DNA from 2 places in the Terribacillus sp. DMT04 genome. Region 2 is predicted to be linked to the other one. Evidence: a T-box and tRNA genes for the amino acid it is inferred to sense, from the RefSeq annotation. Region 2 holds a T-box; the other holds one or more tRNA genes.
What was found. A T-box is a leader RNA that pairs with one kind of tRNA and senses whether it is charged. The one in region 2 lies ahead of thrS (threonine--tRNA ligase), so its partner is inferred to be a tRNA-Thr.

Region 1: it encodes a tRNA-Thr, which carries the amino acid that the T-box ahead of thrS (threonine--tRNA ligase) is inferred to sense. The anticodon was not compared.

The regions. Positions count from the first base shown of each region.
Region 1 covers NZ_CP077639.1:224,840-237,044, forward strand. Annotated here, with positions in the region: gene KS242_RS01275 (arsenic transporter) at 1-560, opposite strand, end outside; gene KS242_RS01280 (ArsR/SmtB family transcription factor) at 574-921, opposite strand; gene KS242_RS01285 (hypothetical protein) at 1,058-1,270, shown strand; gene KS242_RS01290 (cation:proton antiporter) at 1,265-2,461, opposite strand; gene KS242_RS01295 (YebC/PmpR family DNA-binding transcriptional regulator) at 2,644-3,360, shown strand; gene KS242_RS01300 (S8 family serine peptidase) at 3,925-8,250, shown strand; gene KS242_RS01305 (NAD-dependent succinate-semialdehyde dehydrogenase) at 8,288-9,676, opposite strand; tRNA gene KS242_RS01310 (tRNA-Glu) at 9,994-10,065, shown strand; tRNA gene KS242_RS01315 (tRNA-Val) at 10,073-10,148, shown strand; tRNA gene KS242_RS01320 (tRNA-Thr) at 10,248-10,323, shown strand; tRNA gene KS242_RS01325 (tRNA-Tyr) at 10,332-10,417, shown strand; tRNA gene KS242_RS01330 (tRNA-Gln) at 10,425-10,498, shown strand; tRNA gene KS242_RS01335 (tRNA-Lys) at 10,528-10,600, shown strand; tRNA gene KS242_RS01340 (tRNA-Leu) at 10,636-10,715, shown strand; tRNA gene KS242_RS01345 (tRNA-Gly) at 10,735-10,809, shown strand; tRNA gene KS242_RS01350 (tRNA-Ala) at 10,813-10,885, shown strand; gene KS242_RS01355 (DUF2243 domain-containing protein) at 11,013-11,471, shown strand; gene KS242_RS01360 (cytochrome c oxidase assembly protein) at 11,461-12,205, shown strand, end outside.
Region 2 covers NZ_CP077639.1:3,298,214-3,310,418, reverse strand. Annotated here, with positions in the region: gene KS242_RS16940 (sensor histidine kinase) at 1-754, shown strand, start outside; gene KS242_RS16935 (ABC transporter ATP-binding protein) at 859-1,620, shown strand; gene KS242_RS16930 (FtsX-like permease family protein) at 1,610-3,553, shown strand; gene nikA (nickel ABC transporter substrate-binding protein) at 3,793-5,322, shown strand; gene nikB (nickel ABC transporter permease) at 5,322-6,260, shown strand; gene nikC (nickel transporter permease) at 6,266-7,108, shown strand; gene KS242_RS16910 (ABC transporter ATP-binding protein) at 7,105-7,890, shown strand; gene KS242_RS16905 (ABC transporter ATP-binding protein) at 7,887-8,648, shown strand; gene thrS (threonine--tRNA ligase) at 8,681-9,874, opposite strand; T-box leader at 10,175-10,390, opposite strand; gene KS242_RS16895 (nucleotidyltransferase domain-containing protein) at 10,453-11,151, shown strand; gene KS242_RS16890 (GNAT family N-acetyltransferase) at 11,252-11,761, shown strand; gene KS242_RS16885 (HAD-IIB family hydrolase) at 11,758-12,205, shown strand, end outside.

The DNA of each region.
Region 1 (12,205 bases), 330 kb from region 2:
AAATTCGGTACTATCATTCGGGAGGCATACTCCAGGAACGTAATATCAAAAAAGTCGGCAGATACGATGTTCACCAAATTACTTACAACAAGCGGTAAGGATGTAGTATCTGCAATAAATCCACTCGCTATGATGAAGGGAAAGACAAGCGCTTCATCAAGGCGCAGCGCCCGAACCATTGCTAATACAATTGGTGTTAAAATTAATGCCGCTCCGTCATTGGCGAAGAAAGCAGCAACCGCGGCACCGAGCAGACAGACATAAACGAACATCTTCGTGCCGTTTCCTTTGGCTGCTGCAGCCATATGTAAGGCAGCCCATTCGAAGAAACCAATGGCGTCCAGAATAAGCGAGATAAGGATGATTGCTACAAAGGCTAAAGTTGCATTCCAGACAATTGTTGTTACTTCCCATACATCACTAAAATCAACGACACCGAGTAGCAAAGCAAGCATAGCACCAGCGCAAGCACTATAGCCGATATTCAGGTTTTTCGGCTGCCAGATTATGAGTACAAGGGTAATGAAAAAAATAAGGCACGCTAAAACAGTTGTTATCATTTGTGTATTGCTCCTAACTGCAAGTAATTGCTTCTGCTTTGTGCCGAAGTTGTAGTAGTTGTTCATCTTGCGAGTCCAGCTGCGCCAGGACATTTTTTACGAGAGCGTGTTGCGGGCAGGATGGATCAAATCGATAATAGCGCCATTGTCCGCGCTTTTCTTCGATAACAAGGCCAGCTTTCCGGTACTTGCGCAAATGCTGGCTCACAGCAGGCTGGCTAATGTCAAACATCTCCACAAGTTCACACACACAGTATTCCTTCTCCGTAAGCAGTTTTAATAATAGCAGTCGTGTCGGGTCATGGAGAATCTTCAGGGTTTCTGATAGTGTTTCCATAGACAAAGGTTTTGCAGTTACCATATGTAATACCTCCTTTCTCTGTCAGTATATAAGCATATTGTTATATAAAGCAATTGTTATATATTAAAATACAGGAAAGATAAACACGAAGAATGGGTAAAGACGAGAAAAAAGGAAAAGTAGAGGAGGCGATCACGTGATTTTAAATAAAGGCGGCAAGCTGAGTACGGCATATTTTCTGTCTTATTTAGAACTAGTAATGAACGCCAGGCAATGCAGCAGAGCTGAAGCCCGTGAGATTGTTTTTACTCGATTGTTTGACCAAGATAAGAACAAACTTGGACCTGATACCTATCAAGCTTTTGAAACAGCATATACGCAGTTCAGCAAGAAGTCGGAATCCTTATGAGGATCCCGACTTTTTAAGAATGAGAGATAGCGGATAGATAATGATAGTCTGCACGACAAGTGATAGAAGTACAGCACCGAATGATAGAGACAATATATAGTGATCAGATGACAGCTTTGCTTGCAGCGTTAACAATAGTACGATGCTCATCGTTCCTCTTACTCCTGCAAATGTTAGGATAGTCGCTCCTTTCCAGTAGACCAGCTTGCGCCATTTCTGTTTTGGTAAAGCAATTAATACTAATACAACAAATCTTACTGCTATGGATAGTAAGAAGATTAGCAGGAATAAGCCAAAATGCTTCCATTGGATATATTGCATGGACACAATACCAAGTACAATAAATACCAAAGAGAGAATGGTTGGCTCAATAATGCTCCAGAAGCCACCTTGAATGTGTCGGCTTTGTTCTTCATCATCTGTCTTCTGCAGCTCATAAGAAAACATAATACCGCTTGTTACAGTCGCTAATACTCCGGAAAAACCGAAGACCTCAGCCAAATAAAAGCTTCCGTAAGCAACGATGATACTTACCATAACCTGATACGTATGGTTTTGTAAGATATGAATATTCTTCGATAACAGCCAGCCTAACACGAGACCGATTAAGATACCGCCTAAGGATACAGTAAGAAATTCCTTCGATAGATGCATGAAAGAAAAGGACTTTCCTGCTGTATACATGCTAGAGACGATTGTAAAGATGACAACGCTTGTGCCATCATTAATCATAGATTCGCCTTCAAGATTGGCTGTGTACTTTTTATTAATATCTGACTCCTCCAAAACAGATTCTACGGATACAGGATCTGTAGGTGTGAGTATAGAGGCGATAACTAGTGCGCCGATCAAAGAGATTGTGGTAAATAATGAGCCAATGCCCCAGACAGCCAATCCGAGCAGCAAGGCTGTGATAAATAATCCTAAAGTGCTCAAGAGGCCAAAAAAAGGACCGAATTTCTTTACTGATTTAAATGAATACCGATATGCCGAGATGAATAAAAGTGCTGGCAGGAAGCCTTTGTAAATTAGTTCTCGGCTGATGGTTACATCTGAAAAATAAGGAATGAAGGATAAAATAACTCCTGTTACAACTAAAAGCAGCGGCACAGGCAGCTTCTGCTGTTTTTTATCCAGTGAAAAGAAGATGTAGCCTATTGCAAGGAAAATGATTAAATGATCTGGTGTCATGGCCAGCCGCCTTTCTATACTTCTTGTATTGCTTCACCTTATTACATAACCGGAAAACGACTATGTTAACCATTCATGTCAGGCGCCCCTAGTTTTAGTACACTGTATTTTGCGTTATAATGGTATAAGCAATTATCATTTCACAAACAGTTTTAAAATAGATTGAAAGAGAGTGTTCATCAATGGGACGTAAATGGAACAATATCAAAGAGAAAAAAGCTTCAAAGGATGCCAACACGAGTAGAATTTATGCCAAGTTCGGCCGTGAGATCTATGTGGCAGCCAAACAAGGCGAACCAGATCCGGAGGCGAACCAAGCGCTGAAATTTGTATTAGAGCGTGCAAAAACGTATAACGTGCCAAAAGCAATTATCGAACGTGCAATCGAGAAAGCAAAAGGCGGCGGCGAAGAAAACTACGACGATATGCGTTATGAAGGTTTCGGTCCGAACGGCTCTATGATTATTGTCGATGCACTGACAAACAATGTAAACCGTACAGCGCCAGAGGTTCGTGCTGCGTTTGGTAAAAACGGCGGTAACATGGGTGTCAGCGGCTCCGTTGCTTACATGTTTGATGCTACAGCTGTTATCGGAATTGAAGGTAAATCATCAGATGAGGTACTGGAAATTCTAATGGAAGCTGACGTGGATGCGCGTGATATTCTTGAAGAAGACGAAGCAGTTATCATTTACGCAGAGCCAGACCAATTCCACGCCGTACAGGAAGCGCTCAAAGGAGCTGGCATCGAAGCGTTCACAGTTGCAGAGCTTTCCATGCTGGCACAAAATGATGTCACACTAGATGCGGAAACACAGGAGCAGTTTGAGAAACTAATCGATGCCCTTGAGGATCTTGAGGATGTGCAGCAGGTTTATCATAATGTCGATTTAGGTTAACAGGAAAAAAGCTTAGAGCCATACAGAGGCTCTAAGCTTTTTTCGTTTACAGGACTTCTATCCTGTTTCTTTAAATCCAATGTATGATGTTTAGGTAATAAGTTGGTTTTAGGCTATTTTCTGCAGAAAAAATAGTGTAATAGGCTCCGTTCGTATCCTAGTAAAGGAACATTCCCATAATTTAGCGGTATGCTATTCATATCGTTCGATTATGGGAAGACAAAGGCAGTAAATATGCGCAAGTTGAGGAAGATAATCTTCACTACTTTGCAAGCTGCTCATCTATGTTCAAGGACTATCTTCCGGTTACTATAGTTTCTATTCTTGGATCTTTAGGACGCCTCACACCCAATTAACTGAAAATTATTACTATTATCACGCAGGATATCTGGGTTTCTATGTATATGCTCCTCATTTTCCCGCCTTCTCTTCCCGAAACCGACATATTCTCGTAAGCTAGTTTATAACATCTGAGCGATTTTACACAATCTGTCATTTCGAGGAATGGAGGTGTGATTGGTTTCTGTCGGGAAGCAATCAATTAAAAAGGGAGCGAGTGAGAATATGCAGAAACGTATGACAAAGTGGCTCAGTATTTTGGCAATCGGGATTTTTCTTTTGTCTTTGTTTTCTCCTACAGCTTCACGAGCACAGTCTTCTGAGCGAACTTCTGTAAAAGCGAGTGAAGGTGTAGCAGCGAAAGTGGACAAAGATGTTACGTCGCAATTCAAAGCGGATGAACAAGTGACCTATTTGGTGAAGCTAAAGGATCAGGCAAATACGAAGAAAGCTGCTGAATTAGCGATTGAGAAGGCGGAAAAGCAGTCTGCTAATCTATCAGCAGAAGAGACGAAACGGATTCAGAATTCTGCTGTTGTAAGTAATTTGCGTGCAACAGCGGATGCTTCCCAAGCGAACTTGCTCGATTATTTAAAGCAAGCGAAGGATAAAGGCGTTGTAAAGGCGTATGACGCTTATTATATCGTGAATGCGCTGAAAGTGACGAGCACGAAAGGTGTTATGGAAGATCTAGCTGCTTCGGAGGAAGTGGAGAAAATCCTTCCGAATAGAGAGCGTAAAATCCTTGAACCAACGAAGGCTGAAGAAGAGAAGGTCGCTGCTTTAGCTGAGGAAGTGGAAGCGTGGGGTGTAGAAAGGGTTGGAGCACCTGCAGTATGGCAGGAAACGGGATTGGATGGTTCCGGTATTGTGATTGGCGGCTTGGATACGGGTGTCCAGTATGATCATCCAGCGTTATTGGAAAAATACCGCGGCTATAATCCTGCTGATCCAGATAACGTGACGCATGAATTCAACTGGTATGATGCGGTTGACGGAGAGGCTGTCCCGTACGATGACTTGGATCATGGTACACATACAATTGGTTCAGCAGTCGGTGCAGCAGCAGATGGCACTGCTGATATCGGTGTGGCGCCGGGTGCAAAATGGATTGCAGTAAAAGCTTTCCATCCTGATACTGGCCAAGGGCAGACGACGGACGCTATTCTCTTGGATGCAGCTGAGTGGATGCTGGCTCCTAAGGATGAGGCAGGTACACCGCATCCCGAAAAGGCACCTGATATTATCAATAACTCTTGGGGCGGCGGTCCAGGCTTGGATGAGTGGTACCGGGATGTTGTGCAGACATGGCGCAGTGCGGGAATTGTTCCAGTTTTCTCAGCGGGTAATGATGGCGAAGCCGGAGATGCAACCGTTTCGGCACCATCCAATTATCCAGAGTCAATTTCAGTAGCTTCTACAAATAGCGAAGATGGACTGTCAAATACCTCTTCTCGCGGGCCATCTCCGTATGAAGGTGAAATTAAGCCGGATATTGCAGCGCCTGGAGTAAATGTTTACTCCTCCGTCAGCGGCAGTGGCTATAGTGCTGCATTCAGTGGAACATCGATGGCAGCTCCGCATGTGAGCGGTGTAATTGCGCTGCTTTTGCAGGCCGATAGCTCGCTCACTATAGATGAGATTGAGACTATTCTGTATGATACAGCGGAAAGGCAAACAAACAGTGATTATCCAGATGAAATCAATGAAGGCTTTGGTCATGGTATTGTGAATGCTTATTTGGCTGTATCTTCTATCACTTCCGGTGTTGGCGAGATTAACGGAAGTGTTTATCAAGATGGAGAGGACCAAGAAGCGGCAGTTATTGCTCATGATGCAATCACAGAAGTGTATCAAGGTGCAGCAACGCCGCTCACCGCAGTTGTCACGGATAATGTGAGTGCTGATACGGTGACACTTCAATATAAGAAAGATGAAGGAGAATGGCAAACAGTTGAGGCGGCACTTGTAGAGGGAAATGCAGCAAGCGGAACATATCAAGCAGTACTACCAGCGGAAGCGACAACAGGTTCTGCGTTAGCTTATAAATTTGTTGCGACAGACTTCGGTGGTAATACGTCAGAGACAGACGTATATAATGTGGAGCTGCTTATACCATTAAATGTAGGGTATACGCAGGATTTTGAAGAAGAGCCGGCTGGTTGGACATCATTTGGCGATCAGAATTCCTGGGAATGGGGAGCGCCAGCTGCTGGACCTGAAGCAGCGGCTTCAGGTGAGAAGGTTTATGGTACAGGTGCTTACCTAAACAATGCAGATGCCACTTTGCTTGCTCCGCCGGTGGCAGTCCCAGAAGAGGGAGAAACATACTTGCAGTTCCAATCATGGTTTGATTTGGAGAGCAACTATGATTACGGGCACGTTGTTGTTTCAACAGATAAGGAAAACTGGGAGCAGGTAGGTTCATACAATGGTGCTAATGGTGCTTGGACCGCAGATGAAGTGAATTTGAGTGATTATGCGGGACAGACAGTTTACGTTGGTTTCCATATAGAATCAGATGGTAGTATCAGCAAGCAGGGCTGGTATATCGATGACGTAGCCATTTCAGACACTTCTAATGCTTCTGCATCAATTATGAAAGACGCGAAGAAGGTAAAAGAGGATGCGAAGCAAATAACCGAAAGTGCGAAGGGTAAGAAAAAAGTGAAGGCGAAAAAACTCGCTCCAACACCAATCAGAAATGTACAAGGCCCAACGCTGCCAGATGGGCAGGCAGATTATACAGAAATAGGCCCTACAGCATTGCCAGTTGATGCGACGGTAACGGTGCAGGAAACGGGACGAAGCGTCCAAACAGATTCGGCAGACGGCAGCTATCGTTTAATGCAGGCGCCAGGGGATGTCACATTAGAAGCTTCTGCATATGGCTTCCATTCCAGTACAGCTCCTGTCACAGTTTCAGAGGGGACAGCTGTTACGCAGAACTTCACGCTAAACCCAATTTCAGAGGGGACGGTAACAGGTAAAGTCACGAATGCCAAGACTGGAGAAGCTGTTGAAGGAGCAAGAGTATATGTAGTCGAAGATGCTGCCGTGCAGCCAGTTGAAACAGATGAAAACGGCATATACACGCTATCTGCTTACGAAGGGACATACACACTCAAAATAACTGCTGCATCCTTTAAAGGCGCAGAATTGGAAGTAACGATAACAGCGGATGAGACAGCGGAGGAGAATGTTAAACTAGAGCCATTTATCGGTTTCGCCGGTGAAATTGGTTATGACGATGGCACGGCTGAGAATGCCAAAGCCTATTATGATGCAGGTAATGGCTGGGCTGTGAAATTTACGCTGGCGGAAGGGCAGTCTTCTGCACTTGTGACGGGTGGCTTGTTCCGATTCTGGGATGAAAGTTTTCCAACACCAGGCGGCACTGATTTTGCAGTCGAGATATATGATGATTCCGGAGAAGATGGAGCGCCAGGTAAGAAGCTGGCCGGACCAATAGCTGGGGAAGCACTTCGAAACGGAGAATGGACGCAGGTTGATCTATCAGGAGAAGGAGTAGTAGTCAATTCTGATTTCTATATCCAATATGTCCAGACTGAAGCCAATCCAAATACGCCGGCGTTGGCAACCGATGAAGATGGTGAATTCTCCGGCCGCAGCTTGCAATACGTTGGCGGAGAATGGAGTTCTGTGCCTGAAGCAGAAGGAAATTATATGATCCGCGCGCTTGTTGATTATGAGGCAGAAGCGCCAGTGATTACATCTCCTTCACCTGATACAGTTACGAAGGATAACAAAGTGACGGTGGAAGGAACCGCTTTACCAGGCGGGACCGTAGAAGTCAGCAATAACGGAGAAGTCGCTGCATCTGTTGAAGCAACAGAGAAAGGGGCATTTACTGCTGAAGTGGAGCTGGCAGAAGGGGAAAACAGCTTAACAGCTGTGACAAAGCTAGAAAACGGCAGTACTGCACCGTCAGAAGCTGTTACTGTTATTCATGATCTAACAGCACCTGAACTGAGCATTACAGCTCCTGAGGATGCTAGCAAAACCAATAAGGAGACTGTCACTGTGACAGGTACCGTGACAGATGATTATTTGGATAAGCTGACAATCAATGGTGCGAAAGCAAATGTGAAAGAAGATGGCACATTCTCTAAGCGTATTCTTTTGGAGGAAGGTGCAAATAAAATAAAGGTAGTTGCAACAGACCAAGCGGGTAACAAAACGAAACAGGTGATCCATTTAGAGGCGGATTACACAGCACCAGTGCTGGAAAATGTGCAGCCAGCTCAAGATACAAACTTGCAGCCTGGGGAGACTGTTGTCATTTCCTTCGAGTCAGAGCCTGGACTAGAAGATGCGACCTTCTATTTGAAGGCGCCGCTAACGAACTTCCGGACAACAGCACAAGCAACAGAATTGCCGATGCGTGAGACAGAAGATGGTCATTATGTAGGCTACTGGACAGCAACGTCTTCTGCGAAACTGGATGGAGCGGACATTGTTGTGAAAGCAACAGATGCATTTGGCAACAAGACGGAGGCAACAGCGTCAGGGAAGGTATTTGTAGAATAAACAAGGAAGGACCCGTCATCACGACGGGTCCTTCTTCTTATATGCCAATGGAAATATATTTTGTTTCTAAATAAGGCTCAATGCCCTCAATCCCGCCTTCGCGGCCGATTCCGCTTTCCTTCATGCCGCCAAACGGAGCTTGTACAGCGGATGGACCGCCATCATTCCAGCCGATAATTCCGTATTTTAAGTTCTCTGCGATATACAGACCGCGGCGGTAGTTTTCAGTGAAGAAATATGCTGCTAAGCCGAATGGCGTGTCATTTGCCAAACGGATTGCTTCGTCAATGTCAGAATAAGTTGTAATCGGTGCGACGGGTCCGAACGTTTCTTCGTGCATGATATCCATGTCATCTGTTACTTGGTCCAGGACAGTTGGATGGACGAAGAAGCAGCCTTTATCGGTATCGGCATCAAAGGTACCACCGGTAAGTACTTTTGCACCTTTGGACTTGGCATCTTCGATTTGAGCTGTGATCTTATCAAAGCCCTTTTTATTGATAATTGGCCCGATTGCAACATCATCTTCTGTGCCTGCGCCGACTTTTAAATCAGCTGCTGCTTTTGTGAATGCAGTTGTGAACGCTTCTTTGACTGATTCATGAACGAGCAGCCGATTCGCGCACACACACGTTTGACCGGCGTTGCGGAACTTGGAAGCTAGAGCATGATTTACGGCTCTATCAATATCTGCATGTTCATCGACAATAAGCGGAGCATGTCCCCCAAGTTCCATTGATACATGTTTCACGCTATCAGCACTTTGTTTTATGAGCAGCTTCCCTACAGGAGTGGACCCAGTAAAGGAAATTTTACGGATATGCGGATGATCGGTGAAAATTTTGCCAACTTTTTTACCGTCAGCATTTGTATATTGGATAACATCTTCTGGTATGCCAGCTTCATGTGCCAATTCCACAAGGCGGATAGCTGTTAGTGGTGTGTCTGGAGCTGGCTTTATAATGAATGTACAGCCCGCGGCTAGTGCGGGTGCAGCTTTTCTTGTAATCATTGCTGCAGGGAAATTCCATGGTGTAATCGCTGCAACGGGACCGACAGCCTCTCGCGTGACGAGCATGCGCTTATCTGTAGTAGAAGCGGGGATTGTGCGGCCGTAAACACGTTTAGCTTCTTCAGCGAACCATTCAATATAACCGGCAGCGTATAATACTTCCCCTTCAGCTTCTTTGAGCGGTTTACCGTTTTCGGCTGTCATTAAGGCAGCAAGCTCCGCTTTATTTTCGATGATCAAGTCATGCCAGGCACGAAGCAGCTTGCTGCGATGTGTAGCAGAGGTTTTGGACCAGTCAGGAAAAGCTTGATGAATTTTCTCGATTTTATCATTGATTGTTTTGTCTGAATCAATTTGCACTTTTTCAATTAATTCTCCGGTAGCTGGATTTGTTACATCGAAAGTTTGTGTCATTTTGTATGCTCCTTTTTCGTCTTTTTATAGCAAATGACTAGCAATTAAATTTTCTATCTTACAAAAGAAATTATATCTTTTTCTCTATATTCCTGTTTTTAGAACAAAATATGCAAGAATATCAGAGAATGTTATAGAGGCTGAAAACGTTGATATGACGCGGTTTATATAGCCATTCAGGGGAGTGAGAGAGAAGAGTAGTTATCAGAATAAAAAGAAATCTATAAAATGGGTTTACAAATGGTTGCATCCCTGTATATAATAACTCTTGTCAGTTTCGAGTTACGAAAAACACAACGATGACAAACAGACAATCTGGCCCGTTGGTCAAGCGGTTAAGACACCGCCCTTTCACGGCGGTAACACGGGTTCGAATCCCGTACGGGTCATCAAGTTGGAGGATTAGCTCAGCTGGGAGAGCATCTGCCTTACAAGCAGAGGGTCGGCGGTTCGAGCCCGTCATCCTCCACCACTTGCTTGATAAAAAAACATTGAAAAAGATGTTGACAAGCTAAATCCCACATGTTAAGATATCATTCGTGGCGGTTGAAACAAACAAATTTAATAACACGCCGGTCTAGCTCAATTGGTAGAGCAACTGACTTGTAATCAGTAGGTTGGGGGTTCAAGTCCTCTGGCCGGCACCAGATAGTTTGGAGGGATAGCGAAGTTGGCCAAACGCGGCGGACTGTAAATCCGCTCCCATCGGGTTCGTAGGTTCGAGTCCTACTCCCTCCACCATCTATATTGGGCTATAGCCAAGCGGTAAGGCAACGGGTTTTGGTCTCGTGATCGTTGGTTCGAATCCAGCTAGCCCAGCCATTTGATTTCTTACACAATAGAATGTTTTTGAGCCATTAGCTCAGTTGGTAGAGCATCTGACTTTTAATCAGAGGGTCGAAGGTTCGAGTCCTTCATGGCTCACTTTATAGATCAGTTCTTGTAACTGCTTCTATTGCGCGGGTGTGGTGGAATTGGCAGACACGCTAGACTTAGGATCTAGTGCTTCGGCGTGGGGGTTCAAGTCCCTCCACCCGCATCATAAATACTTCTGCAGGGCGGAAGTAGTTCAGTGGTAGAACACCACCTTGCCAAGGTGGGGGTCGCGGGTTCAAATCCCGTCTTCCGCTCCACATGGGGCCTTAGCTCAGCTGGGAGAGCGCCTGCTTTGCACGCAGGAGGTCAGCGGTTCGATCCCGCTAGGCTCCATCCATATAAGTCGTCCAATAGGACGGCTTTTTTTATTTGCACAGGAGACATACTCCTGTGCTTTTTTTGTTTATCCCAGCATCTCTGGGGAAAAATAGCAGAAGAGATGCTAACTGGAGGGATGAAGATGGAAGAGAAACATACATATAATCGAAGAAATTGTCTTTCGGGTATCTTATTCGGTTTTGGGTTAGCTGCATTTGTTGATGAAGCTGTTTTTCATCAACTGCTGCACTGGCATCATTTTTATGATTTGTCTACTACGAGCTGGGGGCTGATCTCCGACGGCTTTTTCCATGCTTTCAGCTGGTTTGCTACTGTTGGCGGTTTGTTCTTGCTGGCAGACTTGCGCAGACGCAAAAAGATGATACCTATGCTATGGTGGGGAATGGTTCTTTTAGGAAGTGGTGTTTTTCAGTTGTATGATGGTATCATCCAGCATAAGGTGATGCGACTTCACCAAATTCGTTATGGTGTAGACAATATTTTTTATTATGACTTGGTTTGGAATGGAATAGGAGCAGTGCTGCTGATTGTTGGAGTATTGCTTGTCTGGCTATCCAGGAGGAAAAAGCATGCACAATGATAAACTGGCATTAATCATAGCTTTCTTAGCGATTCTTGGCTATTTGCTGGCAATGAAATTTTCAGCGAGAAAGTTTGAGGCATGGCCAATTTATCGGCTGCTCCTGTTTGGGGCTGGTGTTGCAGTTGGGATTCAGGCGCTTGCTGGGCCAGTAGCGATGCATGCACATCATAGTTTTGTTTTCCACATGCTGGGTCATTTGCTACTTGGTATGCTTGCTCCGCTGCTAATCGTTTTGTCGCGTCCTCTTACGCTGCTTCTGCGTGCACTGCCGCAAAGGCGAGGGCAAGCTGTATCCCGTCTATTTCGCAGTATGTATGCTCGGTTTCTAATTCATCCTGTTACTGCCGCTGTATTGAATATCGGCGGTCTATGGGTTCTGTATACGACTTCTTTGTATCATTATATGCATCAAGTAAATTGGGTATCATTCTTGGTTCATGTGCATGTATTTGCAGCGGGATACTTGTTTACGATGGCCATGCTGTATACAGATCCAGTTCCTTATCGAAAAAGCTATCTTTTCCGCGCTTTTGTGTTCGTCGGAGCGCTGGCAGGACACGGCATATTGTCCAAGTACCTCTATGCTAATCCGCCGACTGGTGTAGATGCTGATGAAGCGCAAGAAGGAGCAATACTGATGTACTATGGCGGTGACCTTGTTGATCTTATCTTGATTGTGATTCTGTGCTGGCAATGGTATCGGGCGGCAGCGCCGGAGCATAAATTATCTG
Region 2 (12,205 bases):
TCGTCCTTATGAATATATTGTGCACGAAAGTCTTCAAGAACAAGTGCGTTTCTTAAACCGAACTTCTGCTGATCGCCGGGAAGCTTTGGAACAAGAGAGAGATGAGCTTCTCTCTTGGATCCACGACGTAAAAACACCCCTAACTGCCATGCAGCTGATCATCGAGCGGATGGAGGATACCACTCTAAAGCAACAGCTCACGTATGAATGGCTTCGTGTGCATATGCTGTTGGATACCCAAATCCATCAAAAAAGAATTACGTTCATCGAAAACGACTTATTTATAGAAGAAATCCACCTACCAGAAGTAATAAGCCAGGAAATCAGATCGCTAAGGTCTTGGTGTATGCAAAAGGGAATTGGATTTGAAATAGACCTAAAGGAAACAATGGTGCTCAGTGATACAAAATGGTTCACATTTATCTTACGGCAGCTGTTATCCAATGCTGTTAAGTATAGTGAAAACAGTGATATTCACATCAAGAGTGAAAAGCAGGATGGACATATACGAATACATATTCAAGATAACGGTATTGGAATAGATGCAAAAGATATGCCGCGAATATTTGAACGAGGTTTTACATCAACAGTTCAGCATGATAAAGCGGCAACAGGCATGGGACTTTATCTGACGAAAAGGGCAGCGAAGCCACTCCGAATCAACATGGACGTGACATCTGAACCAGGAAAAGGCACATGCTTTACGCTCACTTTCCCAAAGCGAAATGAAATGGTTGGCATGACGGGCGTGTGACAAGATTGTCACACGCTTTGTTCGTTTGTTAGCTGAAAAGCAGGAGCATATTTCGCTGCATCCGTATACTTGAGGTAACAAATTACACAAAGAGGTGCGAATAGATGGGAATTCTTGAAGCGACAAGCGTGCAAAAAAAATATGGCAATAAATTTAATAAACAGGAAGTGCTGCGAGGTGTCGACCTTACCATTGAAGCGGGAGAGTTTGTCGGCATTATGGGATCGTCTGGATCTGGTAAAACAACACTGCTGAATGTCCTTTCCTCGATTGATCAGGCAAGCGGCGGTACAATCCTCATTCAAAACAATGAAATCACGAATATGAAGGAAAAGCAGCTGGCAGAATTCCGTAAAAATCACTTGGGCTTCGTTTTCCAAGAGTACAATCTGCTGGATACATTAACGGTGAAAGAGAATATCCTTCTGCCGTTGTCTATCAAGAAAGTGCCGAAAAAAGAAGCCAATCAAAAGTTTGAAGAAGTAGCCCATCAGCTTGGAATTCTTGATATTCAACATAAATATCCCAGCGAAATTTCCGGCGGTCAGAAGCAGCGTACATCAGCAGCTCGTGCGTTTATCCATGAGCCAAGCATCATATTTGCCGATGAACCGACAGGAGCGCTTGATTCGAAATCAGCATCCGATCTGCTCAACAAGCTTAGTTCACTTAATCAGAACCGGAAAGCAACCATTGTGATGGTCACACATGATCCAGCCGCTGCTAGTTACTGCAGCCGTGTTATTTTCATTAAGGATGGCCAAATCTATACACAGCTGAACAAAGGGCAGCAAGAGCGACAAGCCTTCTTTAAAGACATCATGTCCACGCAAGGTGTGCTCAGCGGGGTGCAAAATGAACATTAATAGCTTGATACTCCGTAATTTGAAGAAAAATCTGCGTAACTATTATTTGTATGTATTTGCGTTAATTTTTAGCTCAGGATTGTATTTTGCTTTTGTCACATTGCAATATGATAAGTCAATGGATCCGGTGGAAGGTTCGGTAAAGGGATCTGCTGGTATTGGGGTTGCTTCTATTCTTCTTATCGCAATTGTAGCTGTCTTTCTGCTTTATGCAAATATGATCTTCATCAAGCGGCGCAGTAAGGAAATCGGTCTTTTTCAGCTGATTGGAATGACGAAAAATCGAGTTTTTGGTCTGCTTAGTGCCGAGAATGCGATTCTTTATTTTGGTAGTTTAGTGATTGGGGTTGCTTTAGGTTTTCTCGGTTCCAAGCTCTTAATTATGGTTCTTTTCAAGATTACAGGCGTGGAAGGAATTGCTTCTTTATCATTCTCACCTAGAGCTTTACTTCAGACGTTCCTTGTATTTCTGTGTGTTTATGTGCTGATTTTATTGATGAATTTGATTTTTATTAAACGGCAGACGATTTTATCGCTTTTTCGTGTAAAGTCACAAACAGAGATGACAGCACGCAAGCTGTCAGTCTTTCAAGTTATAATTGGCATCTTCGGCATTGCCTTTATTGCCGCTGGTTATATTTTGTCAGGAAAACTATTTGATGGAGACTTCTCCACCATGGTGGAATTATTCGGAGCTATGATTTTCATCTTGTTTGCTGTCATTCTTGGGACTTACTTGTTCTACAAAGGGTCGGTTGTCTTTGTAATCAGCCTCATACGAAAACAAAAGGGCGGCTATTTAAATATTAAGCAAGTGCTGTCTCTTTCGTCTATCATGTTTCGGATGAAATCGAATGCTGCACTGTTAACGATTATCACCACTGTTTCTGCTTTGGCTATTGGGCTATTGTCTTTAAGTTATATCACGTACTACTCAGCTGAGTCTGCAGCTTATAACCATACAGGCGGAAAGGACTTCTCCTTGCTAACAGAAAAGGATGCGGAAGCTTTCCGTCAGGTATTAGATGAGGCAAATATCACTTACACAGAAAACAAAGCAGAAGTATATACAACGATGCTGGATATTGAGGATATCTTGCAAACAGCGTTAGAAGTGAATTTTGATGCTTCAATGATGGAAACGGCCCTTATTAGTGAAGATGCAGCCGGCATAGAAGTAGCGCCAGATGAGTTGAAATTGACGGGCTATAATGAGATGCTGCAGCGCTTTATGTCTTTAAAGGGTGAAGGGGACGTTACAGTTCACGGAAAAGATTCAGAGGTAGCACTGCATTACACAGGACTGCAAGATGCATATCCTATATCGAACTATTACACCATGGGCGGCCTGCCAACCATGGTAGTGGATGAAATGGTATTTGAGCAGCTGAAACAAGATCTTGATCCAGAAATTGCGCGGGAATATACCATGTACTTTGGATACGAGATTGAAGCAAAAGATCAATTGGATAAAGCGAATAAACTTTTCAATAGCTTAAACTTGGAAGCGGCGGATTTTAGTGATTCAAGAATAGATGTTGCTGAAGATCAGAAGTCTTCCATTGGTTTAGTGCTATTTATTGTAGGATTTCTTGGTTTGACATTCTTGGTCACTTCAGGTTGTATTCTTTACTTCAAGCAGATGGATGAAGCAGAAAGCGAGAAACCAAATTATACAATTCTGCGTAAGCTGGGCTTTACAACGACAGATCTTCGCCGCGGTATTCAGCGCAAGCAGCTGTTCAATTTTGGTATTCCACTAGTCATTGGTCTGTTTCACAGTTACTTCGCAGTTCGATCTGGTTGGTTCTTATTCGGTACTAGCATGTTGACGCCAATGATTATCGTCATGGTGATCTATACAATTCTTTATTCTCTCTTTGGGATTCTTTCGGTGGTACATTACAATAAGGTTATTAAGAACTCCCTTTAATAGAGAACTGCTTACATTCTTTTAGAAAGTTCCTAATAGCGTAGAGACAGAAGATTGTGTTCTCTTTCTTATCAATACGTAATAAAATAATCGCATTAACGGATCAGCTAGCTGATCCGTTTTTTGTGTTGCTGCATCTTTATGGAAATTTATCTTTACAAAACGTAATGGTTACGATATGATACAAAGCGTAATAATTACGGAATTAATTTATACATATATATTGGGGGAGAAAAAGCATGAGGAAACTTTGGAAACAAGTAATCGGTTTAATTGGACTAGTCCTGCTGCTGGCAGCATGTACAGATAACGCTGGTTCAGAGAAAGATGGCAAGCATTTAACTTTTGTTTATAACTTTGCAACAAACTCCTTGGATCCAAACGTGGACTCCAGCTATGTACCTCTGCGAGCGGGTTTGACAGAAACCCTAGTACAGCTGAATGAAGAAACACTTACGATTGAGCCTTGGCTGGCTGAAAGCTGGGAAGGAAGAAATGAAGGCAGAGAGTGGACGATTACACTTCGAGAAGGTGTTAACTTCCAAAATGGCGAGCCGATGAATGCGGAAGCTGTTAAAGCATCATTGGAACGTTCGTTGAAAGACAATGTAGCGATTCAGAATGCATTAAAAATTGACTCCATTGAAGCAACAGATGATATGACATTACAAGTAACGAATACACAGGCATTTCCAGAATTTATTTCTGAGTTGGTAAACCCGAATGTTTCTATTATTGATGTAGAGGCAGGAGACTTTGTAAATAATCCAATTGGGACGGGCCCTTTCAAACTGGAATCATTCACGCCGGGAAGTAAGCTTGAACTAGTTCGGAATGAAGATTATTGGGATGAAAAAGCAAAACTTGATTCGGTAACGTTCTCCTTTAATGAAGATGCAAACGCACGGTCATTAGCATTAGAATCTGGTGATGCGGATGTAGTATTTCGTCCGGAAGTAGAAAGTATTGAAAGCCTGGAAGCAAAGGATGGCATTAAAGTAGAATCAACAGAAACATTCCGTGTGCACCAGATGACGATGAATATGCAGCGTGAGGCTTTGCAGGATGTGAATGTTCGTAAAGCAGTAGATGCATTAATCGATCGTGATAAGATTGCTGATTCAGTCTTACTAGGATATGCACAGCCGGCAAAAGGGCCGTTTCCGGAATCATTGCCGTTTGCACCTAGCTACAGTGAGCATGAAACAGGATCTGATCTAGCGAAAGAGTATCTAGAGAAGGCGGGCTATTCCTTAGAGGACGGTAAGATGCAGAAAGATGGCGAACCACTTACGTTGACCATGCTGACTTACTCTGCGAGAGCGGATCTTCCGTTGATTGCACAGATCTTCCAATCAGATGCGAAGAAAATTGGTATTGATGTAGAGCTTCGTCAAATTGAGATTCCTGAAGAGTACATGGCAGCAAATCGCGATTGGGATTTGGCCACATATAGCAACTTAACAGCTCCGCGCGGTGACGCTGGTTATTACTTGAATGCAACGTATCATCCAGATGGCGCTTTGAACTTCAGCGGAGCAGATGAACCGGAATTAACGAAGATTATTGATGAATTGAATGTAACAGTTGATGCGGACAAGCGTGCCGAACTAGCAGAAGCTGCAGCAAATTATGTGGATGAACATCAGATTAATTCCTTTGTTATTTATCCAGATACGCTGGTAGCTTACGATGAAACAAAAGTGAAAAACTGGGTTACGACGCGAAGTGAGTATTATATGATCACAAATAAATTGGATGTGAAGTAATGTTTCGTATTATTGGGAAACGATTGGTAGAGGTTGTACTGTTCGTTTTGTTCGTCACCTTCTGCAGTTTCCTTTTCCTGCGTCTTGCGCCTGGCGATCCGGCGCTCACCATTCTGAATGTGGATGAACTAAATGTCAGCCAGGAACAAGTGGAGGTACTGCGTGAGGATATGGGTTTTAATGACCCGTTAATCGTACAGTACGGAAAATGGCTGCTGGATTTCATCCGTCTTGATTTTGGTAATTCGTATATTACGAATCAGCCAGTATCGGAAATGCTGATGACAGGTCTTCCAGCTACATTGGAGCTGACAATCGGTTCGTTGATTGTCATGCTTATCGTTGCTATACCATTGGGTTCTTTATCGGCGCTTTATAAAGGAAGCTGGATTGATCATGTCAGCCGCTATTTCTCTATTATTGGCGCAGCTGTTCCAAGTTTCTGGCTCGGACTTATATTCATTGATATGTTTGCTGTGAGGCTCAACTGGTTCCCAACGATGGGACGTGACAGTTTGCTGTCACTTGTCTTGCCCGCAGTGACATTAGGGCTCGCGATTGCAGGTGTGTATGTGCGGCTGCTTCGTTCCAGTCTTTTAGATTCACTTGGACAAGAGTTTGTGCGGGCGGCAAGAGCACGCGGAATTGCCGAAAAGCGTATTTTCTTTTCGCATGCTTTTCGCTACAGCCTGCCGCCGGTCATTACCGTGTTTGGCGTCAGTCTCGGCAGCTTGATAGGCGGTGTCGTTGTCGTAGAGGTGCTATTTGCTTATCCGGGTGTAGGGAAACTCGTTGTCGACTCTATCCGTCAACGTGATTATCCGCTTATCCAAGGTTATATTGTCTTGATGGCAGCGATTGTATTTGTTGTGAATACATTAGTAGATCTATCGTATCGATACGTAAATCCAGAACTTCGATTAAAGAAAGGAAGCTAAGCTAGATGAGTGTATTGGCTCTTTCCCAAAATAGAATAAAAAAAGCCAAAGTGTGGCTGATTAGTATCATCCTGCTCATCGTACTAGCAGCTGTTGCGTATACATTTCTTTATTTGAAGCATGATGCCAACATGACAGACGTAGGGAATCGGTTAGCATCGCCAACATGGGCACATCCGCTCGGAACAGACCATCTAGGTCGGGATGTGCTGACGAGGCTGCTGCTCGGTTTCCGTTTAACAGTTGGCTATAGTTTGATTGCATTAGCGGCGGCAGTCGTTATCGGTGTTCCATTTGGTTTAATGGCAGGACTGCGCGGCGGCTGGGTTGATCGGTTATTTATGCGAATTGCCGATGGATTCCTCGCTTTCCCAGATACAGTCATTGCCATTGTCTTAAGCGGACTGCTAGGACCGGGTATTGGCAATCTATTATTTGCTATTGTACTTGTTAAATGGGTGAACTATGCCCGAATGGTGCGCAGTACGGTGCTGACAGAGGTGCAGAAAGATTATGTCACGATTGCCAGAATCAATGGCTTGTCTACATTCACGATTATGCGCAAGCATCTGTTGCCGCATATAATTGGGAATGTATTAGTGCTTGCGAGCTTGGATTTCGGAAAGATCATCTTGCTTATTTCTTCACTTTCTTACATCGGCCTTGGCGCTCAGCCGCCAACACCGGAATGGGGAGCGATGCTGAATGAATCCAGACCATATTTCCAAGCGAATCCAGAAATGATGGTCTATCCTGGTCTGGCAATTGTTGCGGTCGTTTTAGTGGCGAACGTACTGGGCGACTATCTGCGAGATAAATTTGATGTGAAAAAGGAGGTGCAGCCATGATTCTAGCGATAGAAGATGTAACGGTATCACATGGAGAAAAGAAAATTGTTGATAACGTCAGTCTGACAATCGATAAAGGAGAATGGTTTGCCCTCGTAGGGCAGAGCGGCAGCGGAAAAACGATGCTTTCACAAGCAATCGGTCAGCTGCTTGGTCCCAATTTGAAAGCCTCCGGACGAGTGATGTATCAAGGGGATAATGTTTTGGAACATCCAAAAGAAAAAATGAATCAGTTGCGCGGAAAGGCGATCAGTTATATTTTCCAAGAATATCATGGCTCGTTCACACCATTCCTGACAATCCAGCAGCATATGGAAGAATACTTGCAAACGCATGGCGTACACAAGACGCATCGTAAAGATATGATTAGGGAGGCACTTGAATCCGTCGGTTTGGATGCTAGTTTTGCGAAGCGTTATTCATTCCAGCTGAGCGGCGGACAATTACAGCGGGCATCCATTGCGCTAGCGCTTCTTTTGGAACCCGATATTTTGATCGCGGATGAAGCAACCACGGCTCTCGATAGCGTGTCAGCTCACAGAATACTATCCTTACTGCAAAAGCTACAGCAAAAGACAGGCTGTGCAATCTTGTTCATTACACACGATTGGCGTCATGTTGTTCGCTACTCCGATAAAATTGCCGTAATGAAAGATGGGAAGATTATTGAGACGGGAACAAAACAAAAGCTCGTCCATCAGCCAGAGCATGCGTACACACAACAACTGATACAGGCTGCACCAACACTTCCTATGCGCGTCAGGGAGGTTAGCAAGTCATGACAGTGATTGAGATTAATAATCTGAAGAAAAGCTATAATCCTGGGAAACTTGCGGTGAACGATGTTTCTTTATCTATTCAAAAGGGTGAGAGTCTCGGTTTAGTAGGCGAGAGCGGTTGTGGGAAAAGTACATTGGCACGCTGTTTATTGGGCGTAGAAAAGATGGATGGCGGGTCGATTGTATATAATGATTCACCACTCGCGCATGCCAATCGAAAGCAGCTGCGGGATTACCGGCGAAATGTGCAGACAGTCTTTCAAAACCCGACTGCTTCCTTAAATCCGAAGCTGAAAATTAGAGATTCACTGCTTGATCCTTATTTGCAATTCAAAGATGAGCTGCAGTTGAAGCACTTTCCCTTCACATCGAAACAAGACTTTGTCCAGCAGCTGCTTGAGACAGTAGAGCTGCCAAAAGGATTAGCAGACCGCTATCCACACGAACTAAGCGGCGGACAAAAACAGCGTGTAACCATTGCACGTGCCATCAGCATTGAACCAAAGCTTATTGTTCTGGATGAACCAACAGCAAGCCTGGACGTTCTTTCACAAGGAGCTATCCTAGAGCTTCTTGGTTCCCTGCAGCAAACATTAGGGATGTCGTATCTATTCATTTCGCATGACTTGGCCGCTGTCTATCAGCTGTGCCAGCGCATTGCGGTAATGAAGGATGGAGAGTTACTCGATGTGTTTAGAAAAGAAGAGATATATGATACGAGCAGACATGATTATACGAAAGAATTGATTGATATTTTTTAAGCGGATACTCTTTTGGAGCATCCGCTTTTTTCTTATTGTTCAAACTGCTTCCTAACATCCGCCAAAGACATCTCCCCAAGATTTCCTTCCGCGCGCTTACGAACAGCTACTGTCTGGTTTTGCATTTCACTATCCCCAACGATAAGTAAGTAAGGGACTTTCTGCTGTGAGCCTTCTCGAATTTTCAAGCCAATTTTCTCAGCGCGATTATCAACGGATACGCGATAGCCAGCTTGCTGGAGCTCTTCACAAACAGATGTTGCATAATCTTTATGTGCGTCACTAATTGGCAGAATACTTGCTTGTACTGGAGCTAACCAGAATGGGAAGTCACCTGCATAATGCTCGATCAGGATAGCCATGAAGCGTTCAATCGAACCATAAATAGCGCGATGAATCATAATCGGCTGTTTTCGGCTGTTCGTTTGATCCACATAGCTGCAGTCAAATTTCTCTGGCATTTGGAAATCCAGCTGGACAGTGCCGCACTGCCAGCTGCGGCCGAGGCTGTCGAGTATATGAAAATCGATTTTAGGTCCGTAAAAAGCACCATCGCCTTCATTAACTTTATATGCAACACCTTGTCGTTTTAACACGTTCTCCAGCGATGCTTCTGCTTGATCCCAAATAGCAGGTTCGCCCATATAGTCTTCAGGCCGAGTAGAAAGCTCTACTTCATAAGCAAAGCCGAATAAGCTGTAAAAATCATCAATCAGCTGCAGTACTTTTTCGATTTCTTGTTCAATTTGGTCTTCGCGAACAAATAGGTGTGCGTCATCTTGTGTAAATGACCGAACACGTAGCAGTCCATTAAGTGAGCCAGACAATTCATGTCGATGGACAAGTCCTAATTCTGCATAACGCAGCGGCAGATCCCGATAGCTGCGGAGCTTGCTGTTGTAAATGAGTACGGCACCTGGACAGCTCATCGGTTTAATGGCATAGCGCTGATCATCTACTTCTGAGAAATACATATTTTCATGATAATGATCCCAATGACCAGACTGTTCCCATAACTGCTGCTTCATCATGATGGGAGTCTTAATTTCATCGTAACCCGCTTTTGCATGCTTTTCTTTCCACAGCTCCTCCAATTTATTGCGCAGCACCATTCCTTTTGGCAGGAAGAAAGGCATACCTGGTGCTTCCTCCATGCTCATGAAAAGTTCGAGCTGCTGTCCAAGTTTACGGTGATTCCGTTTTTCTGCTTCTGCTTGTTTGTTCATGTGTATATCCTCCTTTGAAATAAAAAAAGGCCACAATCCTCCCTCAATAGGGACGATTGTGGCCGTGGTTCCACCCTGAATTCCGCCAATACTGGCGCTCATAGAAGAGATAACGGTTCTACCGATGACGGATACTATCATTTCCCCATCATAGCTTGAAGGTGGTAATCCTGATCGCTTTCCTGCAGGGCTCTCAGCCGGTGACCCTGCTTTCTGTCAGGAAGGGGATGACCTAGGATCATGTCCTTCGCATTGCTTTTATCTATAAAAATGTATACAAAAAGACCGCACGCGTTCCCATAAAGGGACGATTGCGGTCGTGGTTCCACCCTAATTCCATCAGTAAACACTGATGCTCCAAAATTCGATAACGGTCTTCCCGATTACGGATACTTGTATTTCCCCGTAATAGCTCCAAGGTGGTAATGCATGTGCTTATCTGCGAAGGTCCCAGCAATTCCTTCACTCTCTTTAAGATAGGGGCGCTTTGCATTTTGTCCTTATCAACGCTTTTGTTTTGTTGTATGCTCAGTATACAGATACTGGATATTAACGTCAATTGGAAATGAGGAATTCTTTTGAGAAACCCATTAGATACTGCTAAAAGATTCGTCAAAGTTAATCACCCGGATTGTGATGGTGCTATGCTGGCTGGAAGCTGTGCCAGAGGAGAAGCCACAGTAACTTCCGATCTGGATATTATTATCCTTTACACAGGGAAAGACAGTGCCTATCGAGAATCCATAATTTATGAGGACTGGCCGGTCGAGGTATTTGTGTATACAGGTGATGCATATCATGAATTCTTTCACAATGATGCGGCACGTGCGATACCTTCCTTGCCAAGAATGGCCAGCGAAGGAATTGTGCTGAAAGACTCTGAAGCTTTGTTAAAGATGAAGGATGAAGCAAAAAGGATCCTTGCGCAAGGGCCGCTAGCCTGGGATGAACGGCTGATTAATCATAACCGATACATGATTTCTAATCTGATCGATGACCTTCTGGATAAAAAAGCAGGCGGAGAAGCTTATTTTTTAGCTAATAGTATCATTCATGATTTAGCCGTTTTTACATTGCGTACAAACAAACATTGGCTTGGTTCTGGGAAGTGGATGTTCCGAGAGCTAAGAAACATGGATGCTGTGCTAGCAGATCAGTTTGAACAAAGTTTAGAAGCATTTTATCAGAGGCATGACAAACAAGCTATTGTGGAGTTGGCTGAGGGTTGTCTGCGACCGTATGGCGGGCGATTGTTTGATGGGTATTATATAGGCTAAGCGGATATAGATACACTTTAGTGAAATCTTTACCTGCAGCATCTATAAATTTCTTATGACTAGCTGTTTCATTTTTGCCAACATAAACTGGAGGAAAACGATGAACATTAGAAAATTAACAGCCGCAGATGCAGAAGCATATTGGGAACTAAGATTACAAGCTTTGCAATATCATCCGGATGCTTTTAGTACAACGTATGAGGAAGCGGCAAACCGGCCAATTGAGCAAGTAAAAGCGAATTTAGAGAGCGCGACAGCAGAAACATATGGAATATTTGAAGATGGAGTGCTGGCAGGAAATGCAACATTGCGCTATGAGATACTGACGAAGCTGCAGCACCGAGCTGATTTAGTAGCCGTATACCTGGCTCCGGAAGTCAAAGGGAATGGTTATGGAAAAATGCTGATAAAGCATATGATCCAAGTAGCACGTAAGCGAGAAGGAATAGAGAAAGTAAATCTAGTGGTTGCTGCGAACAATCATGTGGCGAAGCATGTATATGAACAAGCTGGTTTTAAGCAATTTGCAGTTGAGAAGAATGCAATGAAATTAGACGATACATATATTACAGAGATTCATATGGCACTAATACTGGAGGAACAAGCATGAATTTTATCTTTGATTTAGATGGTACAATCTGTTTTAAAGGCAAACCAGTCACGACAAAAATAATGAATATGCTCAAAGAACTGGAGCGAAATGGCCATCAAATATTATTTGCATCAGCTCGGCCGATACGTGATTTGCTACCGGTTATTGATCAGCACTTTCATTCAGCTACCTTGATAGGTGGGAATGGATCACTTATTTCCCGTAATGGAAAGGTCGTTTTCTTACAGGCATTTTCATCTCAACAAGTTGCTGCTATGAAAGAAATAATGAAGATGCATAACGCGGCTTATTTGATTGATGGAGATTGGAATTATGCGTATACAGGAGATCCGATGCATCCGATAAAGGCAAATTTGGATCCGGATAATCTCGCAGAACAAGTTCAGCTGGACGAGTTAAGTCAGGTAGTAAAAATACTCATTCTTCAATCGGCTGATCAAG